Linked DNA regions of Acidithiobacillus ferrooxidans ATCC 23270. The protein of the gene in region 1 binds, or shares a complex with, the protein of each later gene. Links are inferred from orthologs where the notes say so. Each region holds a gene or a part of one and is shown in the gene's direction. Other genes may lie near its edges. The genes, in order: secY, secA and secG.

What was found.
Region 2: the proteins of secY (region 1) and secA are in contact, whole or in part, in a crystal structure (PDB 3DIN), measured with the Thermotoga maritima proteins. The link is inferred for Acidithiobacillus ferrooxidans ATCC 23270 from one-to-one orthologs. Residues at the interface, in WP_004081795.1 of Thermotoga maritima: Glu108, Gly109, Glu110, Glu111, Ala236, Glu237, Arg238, Arg239, Ile240, Thr241, Ile242, Gln243, Tyr244, Ala245, Arg246, Arg247, Val248, Thr249, Gly250, Arg251, Arg252, Val253, Tyr254, Gly256, Ala257, Ser258, Thr259, Tyr260, Leu261, Pro262; in WP_004082002.1 of Thermotoga maritima: Glu261, Ala262, Arg263, Lys300, Ala301, Arg302, Thr303, Ile304, Ile305, Leu323, Tyr324, Asp325, Pro326, Val329, Ser330, Tyr333, Ile336, Lys340, Phe345, Val349, Glu363, Phe364, Tyr374, Ser375, Gly376, Gly377, Glu393, Ile395, Thr482, Ser483.
Region 3: secY (region 1) and secG share a complex: the UniProt entries of both Escherichia coli proteins name them as parts of the sec protein translocase complex. The link is inferred for Acidithiobacillus ferrooxidans ATCC 23270 from one-to-one orthologs.

The regions. Positions count from the first base shown.
Region 1 is NC_011761.1:297,437-303,586, forward strand. What follows is about bases 3,151-6,150. They hold secY (preprotein translocase subunit SecY), read left to right. Parts: upstream 3,151-3,984; coding sequence 3,985-5,316; downstream 5,317-6,150. Other genes in these bases: rpsE (30S ribosomal protein S5), read left to right, coding at 3,151-3,373; rpmD (50S ribosomal protein L30), read left to right, coding at 3,366-3,551; rplO (50S ribosomal protein L15), read left to right, coding at 3,548-3,985; AFE_RS01645 (adenylate kinase), read left to right, coding at 5,319-5,975; infA (translation initiation factor IF-1), read left to right, coding at 5,976-6,150. Outside these bases: rpsQ (30S ribosomal protein S17), read left to right, coding at 1-64; rplN (50S ribosomal protein L14), read left to right, coding at 61-429; rplX (50S ribosomal protein L24), read left to right, coding at 439-759; rplE (50S ribosomal protein L5), read left to right, coding at 774-1,316; AFE_RS15430 (type Z 30S ribosomal protein S14), read left to right, coding at 1,330-1,515; rpsH (30S ribosomal protein S8), read left to right, coding at 1,525-1,920; rplF (50S ribosomal protein L6), read left to right, coding at 1,934-2,458; rplR (50S ribosomal protein L18), read left to right, coding at 2,477-2,830; more of rpsE, read left to right, coding at 2,843-3,150. UniProt on the Escherichia coli protein: The central subunit of the protein translocation channel SecYEG. Consists of two halves formed by TMs 1-5 and 6-10.
Region 2 is NC_011761.1:197,255-203,740, forward strand. What follows is about bases 2,050-5,385. They hold secA (preprotein translocase subunit SecA), read left to right. Parts: upstream 2,050-2,440; coding sequence 2,441-5,185; downstream 5,186-5,385. Other genes in these bases: AFE_RS01040 (DciA family protein), read right to left, coding at 2,050-2,388; argJ (bifunctional glutamate N-acetyltransferase/amino-acid acetyltransferase ArgJ), read left to right, coding at 5,195-5,385. In the rest of the region: AFE_RS01025 (AMP-dependent synthetase/ligase), read right to left, coding at 1-110; AFE_RS01030 (glutathione S-transferase N-terminal domain-containing protein), read right to left, coding at 112-732; lpxC (UDP-3-O-acyl-N-acetylglucosamine deacetylase), read left to right, coding at 1,022-1,936; more of AFE_RS01040, read right to left, coding at 1,876-2,049; more of argJ, read left to right, coding at 5,386-6,421; AFE_RS01055 (Nudix family hydrolase), read left to right, coding at 6,421-6,486. UniProt on the Escherichia coli protein: Required for protein export, interacts with the SecYEG preprotein conducting channel.
Region 3 is NC_011761.1:2,333,887-2,339,961, reverse strand. The notes cover bases 1,241-4,165. They hold secG (preprotein translocase subunit SecG), read left to right. Parts: upstream 1,241-2,464; coding sequence 2,465-2,866; downstream 2,867-4,165. Other genes in these bases: AFE_RS12055 (NADH-quinone oxidoreductase subunit C), read left to right, coding at 3,949-4,165; AFE_RS12060 (NuoB/complex I 20 kDa subunit family protein), read left to right, coding at 3,469-3,945; AFE_RS12065 (NADH-quinone oxidoreductase subunit A), read left to right, coding at 3,122-3,478; tpiA (triose-phosphate isomerase), read left to right, coding at 1,699-2,460; glmM (phosphoglucosamine mutase), read left to right, coding at 1,241-1,580. In the rest of the region: folP (dihydropteroate synthase), read left to right, coding at 1-177; more of glmM, read left to right, coding at 216-1,240; more of AFE_RS12055, read left to right, coding at 4,166-4,557; AFE_RS12050 (NADH-quinone oxidoreductase subunit D), read left to right, coding at 4,541-5,794; NADH-quinone oxidoreductase subunit NuoE, read left to right, coding at 5,798-6,075. UniProt on the Escherichia coli protein: Subunit of the protein translocation channel SecYEG. Overexpression of some hybrid proteins has been thought to jam the protein secretion apparatus resulting in cell death; while this may be true it also results in FtsH-mediated degradation of SecY.

The DNA.
Region 1 (6,150 bases):
AACCAAAAGTTGGCGTTTGGTAAGTGTGCTCGCCGAAGGCGTCATAGAGGGAGATAACGCATGATACAGACACAGACAAGGCTCAACGTTGCCGATAACAGCGGAGCGCGAGAAGTGATGTGTATTAAAGTGCTTGGCGGTTCACATCGGCGTTATGCGGATATCGGTGACGTTATCAAGGTCAGCATAAAGGATGCGGTCCCGCGCGGCAAAGTAAAAAAAGGCGACGTATATAACGCGCTCGTGGTGCGCACACGCAAGGGCGTGCGCCGGGAAGACGGATCCCTGATTCGCTTTGACAGCAACGCTGCGGTGCTTCTGAATAATCAGTTGCAACCTATTGGGACACGTATTTTTGGCCCGGTTACGCGTGAACTGCGCGGGGCTAATTTTATGAAGATCATTTCTTTGGCACCGGAAGTGTTGTAGGGGATGACCATGTTGAAGGTACGTAAGGATGATGAGGTTGTGGTTCTCGCCGGCAAAGACAAGGGTAAGCGCGGCAAGGTGCTCAAGGTGCTGCGCGAGGACTCGCGAGTGCTGGTTGAAAAGGTGAATATGATCAAACGCCACGTTCGTCCGGATCGCATGGGTAAAGCGGGCGGTATCGTGGAGAAAGAGGCGCCTATTCACGTATCAAACGTGGCAATTTTCAATGCCGCAACCGGCGGCGGGGATCGCATCGGCTATAAAGTGCTCGAGGATGGGCAGAAAGTGCGTGTTTTTAAGAGCAACGGCGAAGTTATCGGCCGCCGTTAAGCAAGGGAAATAATATGGAAGCACGTTTACATGCGTTGTATAAAACCTCCATTGCGCCCAAACTGATGCAGGAGTTTGGCTTCAGTAGTGTCATGGAAGTGCCAAAATTGCTTAAGATCACTCTGAACATGGGGGTCGGCGAGGCGGTTGGTGATAAAAAGGTGCTGGAAGCCGCGGTGGGGGACATGACCAGGATTGCAGGGCAGAAGCCGGTAGTCACGCGTGCGCGAAAGTCTGTGGCGGCATTTAAAATTCGCGATGGCTATCCGATTGGATGTATGGTGACGTTGCGGGGGATCGTGATGTACGAATTTTTGGATCGCCTCGTCAGTGTCGCTATCCCCCGAATCCGGGACTTTCGCGGGCTTTCGCCGAAGTCTTTTGATGGGCGTGGAAATTATACGATGGGCGTGAAAGAGCAGATCATATTCCCGGAAATTGAATATGACAAAATCGATCGTTTGCGCGGGTTGGACGTGGTGTTTACCACCACCGCCAAGAATGATGAAGAGGGCCTTGGGCTGTTGAAAGCCTTCAAGATGCCCTTCCGGCCTTGAAGGAGTTTGACGCGTGGCAAAGAAATCGTTAATCGCAAAGTCCGAAAGGACTCCAAAATTTAAAGTGCGTGCGTATCACCGGTGCAAATTGTGCGGGCGTTCACGCGGTTACTATCGGAAGTTCGGCTTGTGCCGTCTATGCTTTCGCAAGCATGCGTCGGCTGGGTCAATTCCCGGTATCGTCAAAGCGAGCTGGTGAGGAAACACGATGAGCGTGACGGATCCTATTGCTGATATGCTGACGCGCATTCGTAATGCGCAACAGGTAAATAAGGCGAAAGTGCGGATGCCCGCTTCCAAGCTGAAACGTGCGATCGCACGAGTTCTGGTGGAAGAAGGCTATATTCAGGAAGTAAAAGAGGACGTCGCGAACGGTCACCCCGTTCTCGATCTGACTTTGAAGTATTATGCTGGTGCGGGTGTGATCGCGGAAATTCGGCGAGTCAGCCGGCCTGGTGTTCGCGTTTACCGTGGTGCGGAAGATTTGCCGCGCGTGCGTGACGGCTTCGGTATTGCCATTATCTCAACGTCTCAGGGAATTATGACCGATCGCGCGGCCCGTAGTGCCGGGATTGGTGGTGAAGTTCTCTGCGTCGTGTCCTGAGGGGGGAACGAAAATGTCTCGTGTAGCGAAACAACCAGTGCCGCTGCCTAAGGGGGTTGAGGTCCACGTTGCCGATCAACGCCTGGTGGTAAAAGGCCCTAAGGGCGAAATGTCGGTTCCTTTTCATCCTGCGGTGGAATTGCGGATAGACGACGGCGGCGCGTCACTGACATGGTCAGATAACCAGAATGCCCAAGCGGGGACCATGCGCGCCATATTGAATAATATGGTACAGGGTGTCTCCCAGGGCTATGAGCAAAAGCTGGAAATTATCGGCGTGGGTTACCGTGCCCAGGCGAAGGGCAAGACCCTCAGTTTAAGCCTCGGCTTTTCTCATCCCGTGGACTATTCGGTGCCAGACGACATCACCATCGAAACACCGACTCAGACAGAGATTGTCATTCGGGGGATCGATAAACAAAAGATCGGACAGATCGCTGCAGATATCCGTGCCTATCGTCCTCCGGAGCCCTACAAGGGTAAGGGCGTGCGTTATGCGGGAGAAAATGTCAGACGTAAAGAAGCGAAGAAGAAATGATGGTTGAGGCTTACTACTATGAATAAAAATTTGGCAAGGCTTCGTCGGGCGCGTAAAACGCGAGCACGTATTGCATCACAGGCCAAACCGCGACTCTGTGTTTTTCGCTCGGGCAGGCATATTTACGCTCAGGTGATCGATGACTCGCAGGGTAAGGTTCTGGCGCAGGCCTCCACGGTCGAGGGTGAGTTGCGTGCGTCAATGGGGCGGGGCGCAGATGTTGCGGCAGCCGCAACAATCGGACAACGGGTTGCAGCGAAGGCATTGGCTGTGGGTGTTAAGGAAGTGGCATTCGACCGGAGCGGATATCGTTATCACGGTCGGGTGAGAGCTTTGGCCGACGCTGCCCGTGAAGGCGGGTTGTCGTTCTGATGGAGAGCTAAGATGGCACGGGAAAATCGCGATACGCAGCCCAATGACGGAATGCAGGAAAAATTAATTCATATCAACCGCGTTTCCAAGGTGGTCAAAGGTGGGCGGCAGTTTGGTTTCGCGGCGCTCATGGTCGTGGGGGACGGTGATGGAAAGGTCGGCTTTGGCCGCGGAAAGGCCAAAGAAGTCCCCGCAGGCATTCAAAAAGCTACCGACCAGGCCCGCCGGTGGATGACGAGCATACCACTGATGCGGGGTGGCACGATTCCCTACCCGGTAGAGGGTCGTCACGGCGCAGCGCGGGTGATGTTGCGGCCAGCGCCCGAAGGTAGCGGTGTAATTGCGGGTGGCGCGATGCGTGCGGTTTGCGAGGCGGTAGGTTTGCGTAATGTGGTCGCCAAGTCGCTGGGCTCCAACAACCCCATCAATGTGGTTCGGGCGACCTTTGATGCCTTCGACAAACTGATCAGCCCCCAGGCGATCGCGATGAAACGTGGTAAAAGCCTTAAGGAGATTCGCGGGCAAGGAGGACACGATGAGTAAACATCTGCGTATCACGCTGGTAAAAAGTTTGATAGGCGTTGCTGAGAAACATCGTCGGGTCGTCGCCGGCCTGGGCTTGCGCCATACCCATCACTCGGTGGAACGTTTGGATACTCCGGAGATTCGAGGGATGGTAAACAAGGTTCCTTATCTGCTTCGCTGGGAAGAGCTGTCATGAAATTAAACACCATCGCGCCCGCAGAGGGCTCAAAGAAGGACCGCCGGCGTGTTGGGCGGGGAATCGGCAGCGGTTTCGGCAAGACGGCCGGGCGTGGTCATAAGGGCCAGCATGCACGGTCCGGAGGTTACCATAAGGTAGGTTTTGAAGGCGGGCAGATGCCTTTGCAACGACGTATTCCTAAGCGTGGCTTTCGTAACACGTTGGGCGTTCGCGTCGTGGAGGTGGCGTTATCGCAGTTGGAGTCTGCAGCCATTGACGGCGTGGTGGATTTGGAAGGCCTGCTACTGCGACGCATCGTTCGCGGTTCGCCCGATGCGGTCAAGGTTATATTGACCGGAGAAATCACTCAGGGGTTGACGGTGCGTGGTCTGCGAGTCAGCGCTGGTGCCAGGGCGGCTATCGAAAAGGCCGGCGGAAAGGTGGAAGATTGATGGCTGGGTTACGTAGCATTGGAGGTGCCGCACAGGGTGCCGGTAAGATCAATGAGTTACGTAACCGTATCCTGTTTTTGCTTGGCGCGCTTCTGGTTTTTCGGGTGGGGGCGCATATCCCCGTTCCCGGTATCGACCCTGCGGCTATGGCGACGTTTTTTAATCAGCAACGGGGAACCATTCTTGGCATGTTCAACATGTTCTCCGGCGGGGCACTTTCCCGGCTGACGGTTTTTGCGTTAGGGATCATGCCGTATATCAGCGCATCCATTATTTTTCAGTTGGCCGGGTCAGTTTTTCCGAAACTTGAGGAACTAAAAAAGGAAGGCGAGGCCGGGCGTCGGAAAATAACAGAGTATACGCGTTATGCGACGGTCATATTGGCGTTGATGCAAGGTCTGGGAATCGCCATCGCGATTGAGAAGATGCATGCCGGCACTGTTCCGGTTGTTATTAGCCCAGGCCCGTTATTCTTGTTTACCACAACCATTTCTTTGGCTTGTGGTACGGTTTTTTTGATGTGGATCGGGGAGCAGATCACCGAGCGTGGGATCGGCAACGGCATTTCCATGATTATCTTCGCCGGAATTGTTGCCGGACTGCCAGACGCAATAGGGACGACCTTTGAACTGATGAAAACGGGTCAGTTTCAGCCACTATTTGTTGTGGCGCTCTTTGTGCTGGCGCTTGCGGTGACGGGATTCGTGGTGTTTATGGAAAGTGCGCAGAGACGTATTCCCATTCAGTATGCCAAACGGCAGGTCGGTCGCAAAGTATACGGCGGGCAGAGCACCCACATGCCGCTCAAGGTGAATATGTCCGGGGTGATTCCACCGATATTCGCATCCAGCATAATATTATTGCCCGCGACCCTGTCAGGTTGGTTTGCGAATGTGCCAGGTATGGAGTGGTTGGCGCGCTTCGGTCAGGCGTTGAGTCCGGGCTCTGCCCTTTACGTTGTGGTGTTTACAACGGCGATCGTATTTTTTGCATTTTTTTACACGGCCATGGTCTTTAATCCTCGGGAAACGGCGGATAACCTGAAAAAGTCCGGAGCTTTCGTACCAGGTATCCGACCAGGTGAGCATACGGCTAAGTACATGGATCGTATCCTCACCCGGCTTACGCTCTGGGGCGCCATATACCTGACCCTGGTTTGTTTGCTGCCAGAATTTCTCATTGTGCAGTACAATGTCCCATTCTATTTCGGCGGTACGAGTCTGCTGATCGTGGTCGTCGTGATGATGGACCTGATGGGCCAGATTCAGAGCCATTTGCTGACGCACCAGTATGAAGGGTTGATTCGCAAGAACCCTCTTGGCGGGCGGTGAGGGTGGCAAAGCATTTTATTTTTCTCGGTGCGCCGGGCGTTGGCAAGGGGACACAGGCGCAGCGCCTGGCCCAGTTAATAGGCTTGCCTCATGTCTCTACCGGTGATATGCTCCGCGCCTCGGTTCAGTCCGGTAGCGCGATTGGTGTTCGCGCTGCGGCGGTTATGGAGTCCGGTGCGCTCGTTGGCGACGAAATTATCATTGGTATCGTTGCGGAGCGGCTGCTTCTTCCGGATGCCGCGACAGGGGTTGTTTTCGATGGATTTCCCCGGACTATTCATCAGGCGAACGCGCTGGACGATTTGCTTGCCGGACGTGGTGATCAGATTGCGGCGGTGCTTCATATTGAGTTGGCTGATGAAGAAATCGTGGAGCGTCTTTCCGGACGGCGAGTGTGTGCGACGTGCGGGGCGATTTACCATATACGCTATCACCCGCCCGCAGTCGAAGGGATCTGTGATGTCTGCGGGGGGGTGTTGTTGCAACGTGAGGATGATCAGCCTGCGGTGATTCGTAAGCGCTTGGCTGTTTATCAGACGGAAACTGCGCCGTTGATTGCGTATTATCACGATCGGTCTGCTTACCACTTGGTGAGCGGAGAGGGTGAGGCGGATGAGGTATTCTCTAGAATCGTGAAAGCGGTAGAGGTAGCACGTTAAATGTCGAAAGAAGATACCCTGGAAATGCAGGGTGAGGTAGTAGAGAATTTGCCAAGCGCGACCTTTAAGGTTCGCTTAGAAAATGGTTATGTCGTCAATGCACATATCTCCGGAAAGATGCGGATGCATTATATTCGTATTTTGCCTGGAGATAAGGTTACTGTAGAGATGACGC
Region 2 (6,486 bases), 100 kb from region 1 along the record:
TGAAAAACGTCGTCCTGTCGTTGCAGGGCGATGGTCCCGCCGGGAGCGCGGGCACAGCGTGCGAAGAGGCCCTCGGGCAGGCTCTGGAAATGGCCGAGATCGATGGTCATATCAGCGCATGGCCTTCTCGGCAGGCGTCAGGCTGCGTTTGAAGCTCTCCATGCCGAAGATGCGATCCATATAATTCTGGGTGGCACGGGCTGCGGCGGGTAGAGAGATGTCCAGTACCGGCATGCGCCACAGGAGTGGGGCGATAGCACAGTCGAGTACCGAAAGGTCGTCACCAAAGAGGTAACGCTGTTGGCTGAAGATGCTGTTCAGCCCGGCGAGGGTACTGCGAATCTGTTCCTTGGCGGTTTTGACCTGCTCGGCACCGTAGCCGGGCTGAAAGAGCGGTGCAAACCAGTCACGGTCGAAACGCAGGAGACCCAGGCGCACCTTGGCACGGGATATGGGGTCTACCGGAATCAGTGGCGGATGGGGGAACCGCTCGTCAAGGTACTCCATGATCAGGACCGATTCGTGAATGGCCAGATCGCGATCCACCAAGGTCGGCACTTGGTTGTAGGGATTGAGTTCCGCAAGGTCTTCGGGCCGGTTGCCGAGATCGACGTCGATGATCTGGTATTCCATAGCCTTCTCTTCCAGCACGAAACGCACACGGTGCGCGAAGACACAATCGTTGCTGGAGTAGAGCGTCATGAGGGTTTTTTTGCTGCTGGGGGTGGCCATGATCTGTGTCCTTCTATCGGAGAAGCCTGGTTACTATGCGACGGCCGCTGAGCGATCGCGCATCCGGCAATTATACATAACCGGACGCGCCTTTGGGTGATCGGCGCGGCGGCCGGCGGGAAAAAGCTTCTATGGCATGTGTTAACAAATGTCAACGGCATATTGTCAAGACTGACCAGCCCCTGTAAACTGCCTGACCAGTCGGTTAGTTGTATAGAGACAACAAAAGTTGTAAAGTAGAGATACTTATTCAGTGGGAGGGCGATCCCTCAGGTCGCGGAAGAAGGCTATGATACGTCAGCGTACACTTAAGAACATGATCTGGGGTACAGGAATCGGTTTGCACAGTGGCAAGAAGGTCTACATCGGCCTGCGCCCGGCACCTGTAAACACGGGGATCGTATTCCACCGCAGCGATATCGAGGGTGGCGCCTGGATCAAAGCGGACCCGCTCCATGTGGTGGATACCCGCCTTTCCACCAATATCGGCGATGGCCATATCCGGGTTGGCACCGTTGAACACCTGATGTCGGCCTTGGCGGGTCTTGGTATCGACAATGCCTATGTGGATCTCGACGGACCCGAAGTGCCCATCATGGATGGTAGCGCTGCGCCCTTCGTATTCCTCATCCAGTGCGCGGGGATTGAAGAGCAGAATGCCCCGAAGCGATTCATCCGCATCACCAAACCGCTCAAGGCGGAAGATGGCGATCGCTGGGTACAACTGGAGCCATTCGAAGGCTTCAAGGTGAGTTTCGCCATCGATTTCGACCATCCGGTGATGAAAAACGGCGGTCAGGAGGTGACGGTGGACTTTGCCCGCACTTCTTACCTCAAGGAAGTGGCCCGTGCGCGAACCTTCGGCTTCATGCGCGAAGTCGAAGCGTTGCGGCGGATGGGCTTGGCCCTCGGCGGCAATCTGGACAACGCTATCGTGGTCGACGATTACCGTGTGCTCAACGAAGAAGGGCTGCGCTACACCAATGAGTTCGTGCGCCATAAGGTGCTGGATTCCATAGGTGATCTCTACCTGCTCGGGCATCCGCTGGTCGGCCATTTTTCCGGACACAAGGCCGGACACGCCCTCAACAACAGTCTGCTGCGGGCGCTGCTTCTCCGTCAGGACGCCTGGGAGTTTGTGGATTACGCCGAGCGGCGTGCGCCGTTTTCCTTTGCCGACACCTTGGTGACGGCCTCCGCCTGAAGACGGTCCATGGTGTTGGCCAGGCGCTGCAGGGCGGCGGCGACGGCCTGGGGCACCTGCCCGGTCACGGCGCGCAGCGCCTCGGGTGCCTCTGCTGAAATCTGAGGCGCCCGCTGAATTCCTGCCGACTGCGGCAGCCGGTATGACCAGGGCCGGACTGTGGCGACGATTTGCCTCGCCGACGTTTCCGGGAAACGGGTATTCCATCGTTTCAGTATGTTTTTTTCATTTCTTCGCAGCCAGGAAATCCATACCGGGCTCTGACAAAGTACGCTCAGCACCCCCCCGGACCAGTCAACCAGCCAAGTTTGATCCTGTGCTTCCAGTGCCAGTAACCCGTTCCAGTCGACCTGACGCTCGCGCAGCAGTGTTCCGCGACGGCAGACCTCTGCGATGGGTCCTGAAGAACCTTGCGTCATGGTGCGCCAGGCGTGCCACCGTTTATCATCCATAGGCTTTCATGCTACCCTGCTCGATATTTTTTACTAGGTTCGTGTACTCATCATGTTTGGAACTATCATCCGCCATGTCGTCGGCAGCCGCAATGACCGACTGATCAAGAAGGCCCGTGCCATTGTAGCGCAGGTCAACGCCCTGGAAGACCGCTTCAAGGCCATGGACGACGCGACCCTTGCTGCACAGACCGCGATCTTCCGGGAACGGCTGGCCCGTGGTGAACCCCTCGATGCCCTGTTGCCGGAGGCGTTCGCCGTGGTGCGTGAGGTGAGCCGGCGGGTAATGGGCATGCGCCAGTACGATGTGCAGATCATCGGTGGTTTCATGCTCCATGAAGGTAAAATTGCCGAGATGCGCACTGGCGAGGGCAAGACCCTCGTTGCGACCTTGCCGGCCTACCTCAACGCCCTGCAGGGTAAGGGTGTGCATGTGGTGACCGTCAATGACTATCTGGCCAGCCGCGATGCCGAGTGGGTCGGCAAGATTCACCGTTTTCTGGGCCTGAGCGTAGGTACCATCATCTCGGATCTGTCCAGTGAGGAGCGCCGCGCCGCCTATGCGGCCGACATCACCTACGGCACCAATAACGAGTTCGGTTTCGATTATCTGCGGGATAACATGGCGTTTTCTCCGGCCGATCGGGTGCAGCGCGGCCTGCACTACGCCATCATCGACGAAGTGGATTCCATCCTGATCGACGAGGCGCGTACCCCGCTCATCATCAGTGGTCCCACCGAGGAAAATACCGACCTTTACTACCGGGTGGACAAACTCGTCGGGAGTTTTGTCGTCGATGAGGACTATACGGTCGATGAAAAGGCCCGGCAGGTCATGCTTACGGAGGAGGGGATCGAAAAGGCGGAACGCCTGATGGCGGAGAGCGGTCTGCTGGTCGACGGCGACCTCTACGATCTGGCCAACGTCACCCTGGTCCATCACCTCAACCAGGCGTTGCGGGCCCATGTGATCTACCGGCGGGAGACGGATTATATCGTTCGCGACGGAGAGGTCTGTATCGTCGACGAATTCACCGGACGCATGATGTCCGGGCGGCGCTGGTCTGATGGCCTGCATCAGGCGGTGGAAGCCAAGGAAGGGGTGGCGGTCCAGAATGAGAACCAGACCCTGGCCTCCATCACCTTTCAGAATTATTTCCGCATGTACGAAAAGCTGTCGGGCATGACCGGGACTGCTGACACAGAAGCCTTTGAACTGAATCAGATTTACGGTCTGGAAGTGGTGATCATACCGACGCACAGGCCGGTGTGCCGGACGGATTTCGCCGATCTTATCTACCGGACCAGTCAGGAGAAATGGAAAGCGATAGTGGAAGACATCCGCGGCTGTCAACAGCGCGGGCAGCCGGTACTGGTGGGTACCACCTCTATCGAACACAACGAGTTTCTGTCTCATCTGCTCAAGCAGGCGCGGATTTCCCATGAAGTGCTGAACGCCAAACAGCATCAGCGCGAGGCGGAGATCATTGCCCAGGCGGGCACGCCGGGGGCGGTGACCATCGCCACCAACATGGCGGGACGGGGTACCGACATCGTGCTGGGCGGCAATGTCGGCCATCAGGTGGATATGGTGCTGGCCAATCCGGATCTGGAAGAGGAGGAAAAAACCCGGCGGATCGAGTCTCTCAAGAGCGGTTGGCAGGGACTGCATGACGCGGCGATAGCGGCGGGCGGATTGCATATCATCGGTACCGAACGTCATGAATCGCGGCGGATAGACAACCAGTTGCGCGGGCGGTCCGGCCGCCAGGGCGACCCCGGCACCACCCGTTTCTACCTTTCCCTGGATGACCCCCTGATGCGCATTTTCGGCAGCGATCGTCTGAGTGGCCTGATGCAGAAGCTGGGCATGAAGGAGGGGGAGGCGATCGAGCATCCCTGGGTGACCAAGTCCATCGAGAATGCCCAGCGCAAGGTGGAAAGCCGCAACTTCGATATCCGCAAACAATTGCTGGAATACGACGACGTGGCCAACGAGCAGCGCCGGATCATCTATCAGCAGCGCAACGCCTTCATGGATGCCGATGATGTCAGTGCGGAAATCAGGGCGTTGCGCGACGATGTTCTGGACGCAGTGCTGGCCGCCACGGCGCCTGAAGGCGTTATGGAAGAGCGCTGGGATCTGCCAGGTCTGGAAGCGGCACTGGACCGGATTTTTGGCCTGCAGGTCCCGGTCGGGCAATGGCTGGAGCAGGATAAAGGGCTCACTCACGCGGCGCTACGTGAGCGGATCATGGAGATGGTGTTGTCCGCTTACGCGGCCAAGGAGTCTCTCATGGGCAGCGAGATGACCCGCCACTTCGAAAAGTCCATCCTGCTGCAGGTCCTGGACAGCCAGTGGAAGGACCATCTGGCGAGCATGGATCATCTCCGCGAAGGCATTCACCTGCGTGGATATGCCCAGAAGAATCCCAAACAGGAGTACAAGCGGGAGTCTCTGATCATGTTCAACGCCATGCTGGATCAGTTGCGCGAAGAAGTGGTCAGCACCCTCTCGCGCCTGCATGTGAGTCCGGCTCCGGCGGAGCCGCTGGATTGGGACGCCATCGCCCGTGCCGCCCAGCCTCGACATTTGCAGTTTTCCCATCCGGATTTTGCAGCGGCGGCGGCACCGCTTGTCGAGGATGCCGGCCTCGCACTGACAGGGCTGGGCGTCATTGGTGAACAGGAGGCCGGTCACAGCCCCGCGATCAGTGACGACAAGGTGGGACGGAATCAGCCGTGCCCTTGCGGTTCCGGCAAAAAGTACAAGCATTGTCACGGGCGCCTGCAATAAGGATAGCGTATGGCCGTCGGTCTTGATCCTCCCCGGAATATCCTGCCCATAGCCGGGGTTCGCCTGAGCGTGGCGGAGGCGGGTATTCGTTATGTGGGTCGCCGTGATCTGACCCTGATTCATCTCGCCGAGGGGTCCCAGGTGGCGGCCGTTTTTACCCGCAACCGCTTTTGTGCCGCGCCCGTACTGGTGGCACGGCATCATCTGGCGGAAGGGCCCGGCGTGCGGGCGCTGGTGATCAATACGGGCAATGCCAATGCCGGTACGGGTGTGGCTGGTTTGCGGGCGGCAGAGGCGAGTTGCCGGGAAGTGGCCGAACAGTTGGGCTGCGCGCCCGGAGCGGTGCTGCCCTTCTCCACCGGGGTGATCGGTGAGCCTGTGGCGCTGGCGGAAAAAATCGCCGCAGTCTTGCCGGCCTGCGTTGCCGGACTCGCCGAGGACCAATGGGAGGCCGCTGCGGCGGCGATCATGACCACCGACACCGTCGCCAAGTGCTGTTCCCGGCAGATCGAGATGGACGGCGTTACGATCACGGTGACCGGCATGGCCAAAGGGTCGGGGATGATCCGTCCCGATATGGCCACGATGCTGGCCTACATCGCCACCGATGCCCCGCTGCATGGGGCAGCCTTGCAGCAGTGCCTGCGGGAGGCCATGGCGCAGTCCTTCAACCGCATCACGGTGGACGGCGATACCTCCACCAACGATGCCTGCGTCCTGATGGCGACGGGACGGGCGGCGCTACCGCCCGTTACGAAGGCGACAGATCCCCGCTACGGGAAACTGAGAGACACCATCACCCTCGTTGCACAATGGCTGGCACAGGCGGTTGTGCGCGACGGCGAGGGGGCGACCAAGTTCATTCCGATCCGTATTTCGGGCGGGTATGATGAGGCGGAGTGCTTGCGGGTGGCCTACCGCATGGCCCATAGCCCCTTGATCAAGACCGCGTTCTTTGCCTCTGACCCGAACTGGGGGCGCTTGCTGGCGGCCATTGGTTCAGCCGGCGTCGACGACCTGGATGTGGCGGGCGTGCAGGTCTGGCTGGGCGATACGCGCATCGTGCGGGATGGTGCCCGCGACCCCGCTTACAGCGAGGCGGCTGGACAGGCGGTAATGGTTCAGGAGGAAATCCCGGTGCGGGTTGATCTGGGCAGGGGGGCCGCCGAAGCGCAAATCTGGACCTGCGACTTGTCCTATGACTATGTACGTATCAATGCCGATTACCGTAGCTGATGCCCACCGTTCCCGTCGCAACCGGAATCATTGAAGACGCCTTCGGGCGCCTGCTGGTTGCGCTG
Region 3 (6,075 bases), 2.0 Mb from region 1 along the record:
GGTCTTTCCCGCAAACGCATGATCGGTGAGCTCTCTGGTGTAGAATCGGCTTCTGAGCGTGTGGCGGGCAGTGTTGCCGCGGCACTTTGGGCCGTGTCGCGCGGCGCCAGCATCGTACGTGTCCACGATGTCGCAGAAACGGTGCAGGCATTGGGGGTCTGGCGCGGATTGGCTTGATTTGAAGACCGCTGTTCCTATGTGGAGTTAGGCAAACGATGACCAGAAAGTGGTTTGGGACCGACGGAGTGCGTGGTCAGGTCGGTGATTCTGTTATTCACCCGGAATGGGTGCTCCGCCTGGGCTGGGCTGCGGGGCACGTGCTCACCGCCGACGCGCCAGGTCGGCCCCGGGTAGTTATCGGCAAGGACACCCGTCTGTCCGGATACATGCTGGAGTCTGCCTTGGAGTCCGGGTTGGCGGCGGCAGGCGTCGATGTTCTACTGGTTGGCCCCTTACCGACGCCGGCCATCGCCTATCTGACCCGTACCCTGCGCGCGGATGCCGGTATTGTGATCAGCGCGTCGCACAACCCTTATCAGGATAACGGCATAAAATTCTTCTCCGGAGACGGCTACAAGTTGCCGGATGCCCAGGAGGAGGCCATCGAAGCATGGATGGACCGGCCGATGGCTCTCTCGGCCTCGGAGCGGCTGGGCAAGGCCCGGCGGGTGGATGATGCGGCGGGCCGTTATGTGGAGTTCTGTAAAACCACCTTTCCCGCCGACCTCGATCTGCGCGGAATACATCTGGTGCTGGATTGTGCGCACGGCGCCAACTACAAAGTGGCGCCCATGATTTTCGGGGAGTTGGGAGCCACACTGGAATTGCTGGGAGCGGAGCCCAACGGCGTCAACATCAATGATCAGGTGGGTTCCACTCACCCGGAAGCGCTGCGTGCCGCGGTGCTACGCACCGGCGCCGATGTGGGCATTGCGTTTGATGGCGACGGTGATCGCCTGCTCCTGGTGGACGGTCGGGGTGAGTTGCTCGACGGTGACGAAATCCTTTGGCTGCTGGCGCGGAATATGTGCCAGAACGGTGGGCTCTCCGGCGTGGTGGGTACGGTCATGAGCAACCTTGCCCTGGAGCAGGCGCTGGCTGGCTGTGGTGTGCCCATGCTGCGCACGCCCGTAGGTGACCGTTACGTACTGGAAGCCATGCGCCGCCATGGCTATCCGCTGGGCGGCGAGTCGTCGGGGCACATCATCACGCCCGCGAACACTACCGGCGATGGCATCCTTGCCGCGTTGCGGATACTGGCCATTCTGCGCCGCAGCGGGGTGACGCTGGCAGCCCTGCGGGAAGGCTATAGCGCTTTCCCCCAGGTGCTGAAAAGCGTGCGCATGGCCGGGGCGCAAACACTGCTCGACCAGTCATCGGCACACCAGCTCATTGCTGATGCGGAGGATCGTCTCGGGGGAAGCGGGCGCCTGCTGGTGCGCCCATCCGGTACGGAACCGGTATTACGGATCATGGTCGAGGCCGCATCCGCTGATATGGCGGCCGATGTAGCCGCAGCGCTGACCAGTGGTTTAACCAAGCTGGCTCTTGCCGGTGCTGTCCCAAGACCACGAAATTGACCATTCGAAGCTGAATCTTTACACTGGCGCCTACATTACTGGGCTGTCGGCCACCCCCAGGGGACGGTGAGGTTGTCGCAGACACTGAGCATAAGGAAGAATCGCCGTGCGTCCCACTATGGTAGCAGGAAATTGGAAGATGAACGGCCTGAGTGGGGATGCCGTGCATCTCACTCAGGCCATTCTTCACGCAGGGCTGGAGCCGATGCGCCCGGAGGTGGTGATCTTCCCGCCTTTTACCCTGCTCCACGCAGTGTCTCAGGAGGCCAAAAGCAGCGCCTTGCGTTGGGGGGGGCAAAACCTTTTCTGGGAAGCAAGCGGCGCCTATACCGGAGAAATATCCGGGGCCATGCTCCGTGATATGGGTTGCCGTTATGTGCTGATCGGGCATTCCGAGCGGCGGCAGATTTTTGCGGAGAGCGACGCGCAGATTGTCCAGAAGATTAAAGCAGCATTGCTGTCAGGTCTCATCCCCGTGGTTTGCGTGGGTGAAACAGAGGCGGAGCGTGCGCAGGGTCTCACAGATGCGGTATTACGCCGTCAGCTCGAAGCCGTGCTGCCCCTGCTGAATCTCGAGGCGAGCCAACCCAACCTGATCATTGCCTATGAACCTGTTTGGGCCATTGGCACAGGTCTGAGTGCCAGCCCTGAACAGGCACAGGCGGTCCATGTGTTCATCCGCGAGTTGGCAGCCGCTTATTCGGCGCAGCTTGCCAGGCGTCTGTTGCTGCTTTATGGCGGAAGTGTTAAAGGCAACAACGCCGCCGCGCTTTTTGACCAGGCGGACATTGACGGGGCCCTGGTGGGTGGCGCGTCCCTGCAGGCGGGTGAGTTTATCCAAATTTGTCGTGCTGCCGAGTCGGCAGGACGAGGAGGCTGAATCGATGTACACGGTGTTGCTGGTGGTCCAGATCATTATTTGTATCGTTCTGGTGGGGCTTGTCCTGATTCAGAAAGGGCAGGGTGCTGATATTGGCGCCGTCTTCGGGGGCGGTGGCTCGCAGACGATTTTCGGAGCGCGTGGTGCGGGGAATTTTCTGAGCCATACTACGGCCGTGATCGGCGCGCTGTTTTTTTTGAACAGCCTCGGGTTGGCCTATCTTTCCGATCACTCCAGCAGCAGTGTTTTTTCCGGCATCGCCCTGCCCAGCAAGGCGCCGGTGACGACGTCGGCACCCGTAGCTCCCATCGTTGCTGCTCCGGCACAGTCGGTAGCAAGCGCAGCGAGCCCGGTGACCAGTGCGGCTTCATCTGTTGTCGCAGGAAAGACCCCCGTCAAGCCTTGACGTCGCCAGCGCATCATGAGAGAGTTTTAATAGTTATCAGGCCGAAGTGGTGAAATTGGTAGACACACCGTCTTGAGGGGGCGGCGGCGCAAGCTATACCGGTTCGAGTCCGGTCTTCGGCACCAAATTGCAGCCCTACGGGCTGTTTTTTTATCTCTGATCTCATCCAGAGATATGATTTATATACTAAAAAAATAATTTATCAGTGGCTTTGGATGTGTTTTCCGGAGCCCGTATCGGGTGGAGGGGTTGGAGATGTTGAACCACTATTTGCCAGTGCTCATATTTCTGCTCGTCGCATTGGTGGTTGGCGTAGCCCCACTGCTGATGGGGTCTTCGCTGGGGCCACACAGGCCGGACAGCGAAAAGCTCTCGCCCTACGAATGCGGGTTCGAGGCCTTTGAAGATGCGCGCATGAAATTCGACGTGCGCTACTATCTCGTTGCCATTCTTTTCATCCTCTTTGATCTGGAAATTGCCTTCCTCTTCCCTTGGGCGGTGGTCTTTGATCAGATCGGGATGACAGGTTTTCTGGCCATGATGCTATTCCTCGCCATTCTCGTGGTCGGTTTCATTTATGAATGGAAGAAGGGGGCGCTGGAATGGGAATAGAGGGCCTTCTCGAAAAGGGTTTCGTCACCACGACCATCGACACGGTAGTCAACTGGGGCCGTACCGGTTCCCTCTGGCCCATGACGTTCGGCCTCGCCTGCTGTGCAGTGGAGATGATGCACGCCGGGGCCGCGCGTTACGACCTGGATCGTTTCGGTATTGTCTTCCGTCCCAGTCCGCGCCAGTCCGACGTGATGATCGTGGCGGGAACGTTGGTCAACAAGATGGCCCCTGCCTTGCGCAAGGTCTATGACCAGATGCCGGAGCCGCGCTGGGTGGTCTCCATGGGCTCCTGTGCCAACGGCGGCGGCTATTATCACTATTCCTACAGCATCGTGCGGGGCTGTGACCGCATCGTGCCCGTGGATATCTACGTACCGGGTTGTCCGCCTACTGCTGAGGCCTTGCTTTTCGGCCTGGTCCAGTTGCAGAAAAAAATCCGCCGCACCAATACCATTGCCCGGTGAGACATGACTGACGCACTCGAAAATCTGCGCCAGCATCTCAGTGATGAACTGGGCGCGACATTGCGAACTGCGCACCTGGATCGCGGCGAACTGACCGTGGAATTGTCCCGTGAGGGCTTCCCTGCGGCATGTCTCCTGCTTCGGGATGATGTGGCCTGCGCCTTTGATTTGCTGGTAGATGTCTGCGGAGTGGACTACTCCGCCTATGGCGAAGGGCTTTGGGAGGGGCCGCGCTTTGCCGTGGTCTATCATCTGCTCTCCCTGAAGCACCGCCAGCGCCTGCGGGTGCGTATTTTTGCCGATGACGATCTGCCCATCGTGCCCTCCGTAGTGGAGGTCTGGGCTGCCGCTAACTGGTTTGAGCGTGAGGCCTTTGATCTTTACGGGATTCTTTTTGATGGCCACCCCGATTTGCGGCGCATCCTTACGGACTACGGCTTTGTCGGCCATCCCTTCCGTAAGGATTTTCCCCTGGTCGGTACGGTGGAAATGCGTTACGACGCGGACCAGGGCCGGGTGGTTTACGAGCCGACGCGCACCGAGGAGCGCGTGGTGGTACCACGTATCATCCGTGAAGCAGGGGAGGGTCGCTACAATGCCCGAAATCAATAACTTCACCATGAACTTCGGGCCGCAGCATCCGTCTGCCCACGGTGTGCTGCGTCTGGTACTGGAACTGGACGGTGAAGTGATCGAGCGCGCCGATCCCCACATCGGTCTGCTGCACAGGGCTACCGAGAAGTTGGCGGAAAACAAGACCTATCTGCAGAACCTGCCTTATATGGATCGGCTCGATTATGTGTCGATGCTGTGCAACGAACACGCGTACTGTCTGGCGGTAGAGAAACTGCTCGGCGTTGAAGTGCCGGTTCGTGCCCAGTATATCCGTACCCTGTTCGACGAGATTACCCGCATTCTCAATCATCTGCTCTGGTTGGGTGCCTATGCCCTGGACGTCGGTGCCATGAGCGTCTTTCTTTACTGCTTCCGCGAGCGGGAAGACCTCATGGATGTCTATGAAGCGGTATCCGGTGCGCGCATGCATGCCGCCTACTATCGCCCGGGGGGGGTGTACCGCGACCTACCTGCCCAGATGCCACAGTACCAGCCGTCTCCTTACCGTGACGCCCGGCGCCTGCAAGAGCTCAATGCCAACCGTCAGGGCAGCATGCTGGATTTCATAGAGGACTTCGCGCGCCGTTTCCCCACCTACGTGGACGAGTATGAAACCCTGCTGACGGACAACCGGATCTGGAAGCAGCGCACGGTGGGTATCGGTGTGGTGGGGCCGGAACGGGCCATTCAACTGGGCTTCACTGGCCCCATGCTGCGCTCTTCCGGTGTGGCTTGGGATCTGCGGCGTACCCAACCCTACGCAGCGTATGCCGATCTGGATTTTGATATCCCGGTGGGTAAAACCGGGGACTGTTATGATCGCTATCTGGTCCGCGTCGCGGAGATGCGGCAGAGCAACCGGATCATTGTCCAGTGTGTGGATTGGCTGCGCAAGAATCCTGGCCCGGTGATTACCGATGATTTCAAGATTGCCGCGCCGTCCCGCGAAGAGATGAAAACCAGCATGGAGGCGTTGATTCATCACTTCAAGCTATTCTCCGAAGGGATGGCGGTTCCTGCGGGTGAAGTCTATGCCGCGGTGGAGGCTCCCAAGGGGGAATTTGGCATTTATATGATTTCGGATGGTGCCAACAAACCCTACCGGATGAAAATCCGGGCACCCGGATTCCCGCATCTCGCCGCTATGGACGAGATGGCCCGGGGACATATGATCGCGGACGTGGTGGCTATTTTGTCCACCATGGACATTGTTTTTGGCGAGATCGACAGGTAAGCCATGTTATCGGAAAAGTCTCTGGCAGAAATTGCTCGTGAGCGGGCTAAATATCCGGCGGATCAGGCGCGTTCCGTCCTGTTGGCGGCGCTGCGCATCGCCCAGGAGGAGCACGGCTATCTGAGTGACGCGGTGATGGAGCATATCGCCGGTCTGCTCGGCATCCCGGCGATTCAGGTCTATGAGGCGGCAACTTTTTACAGCATGTACGATCTCCAGCCGGTGGGGCGGCATAAACTCTGCGTCTGTGGTAGCGTCTCCTGCTTTCTGAATGGATCCGA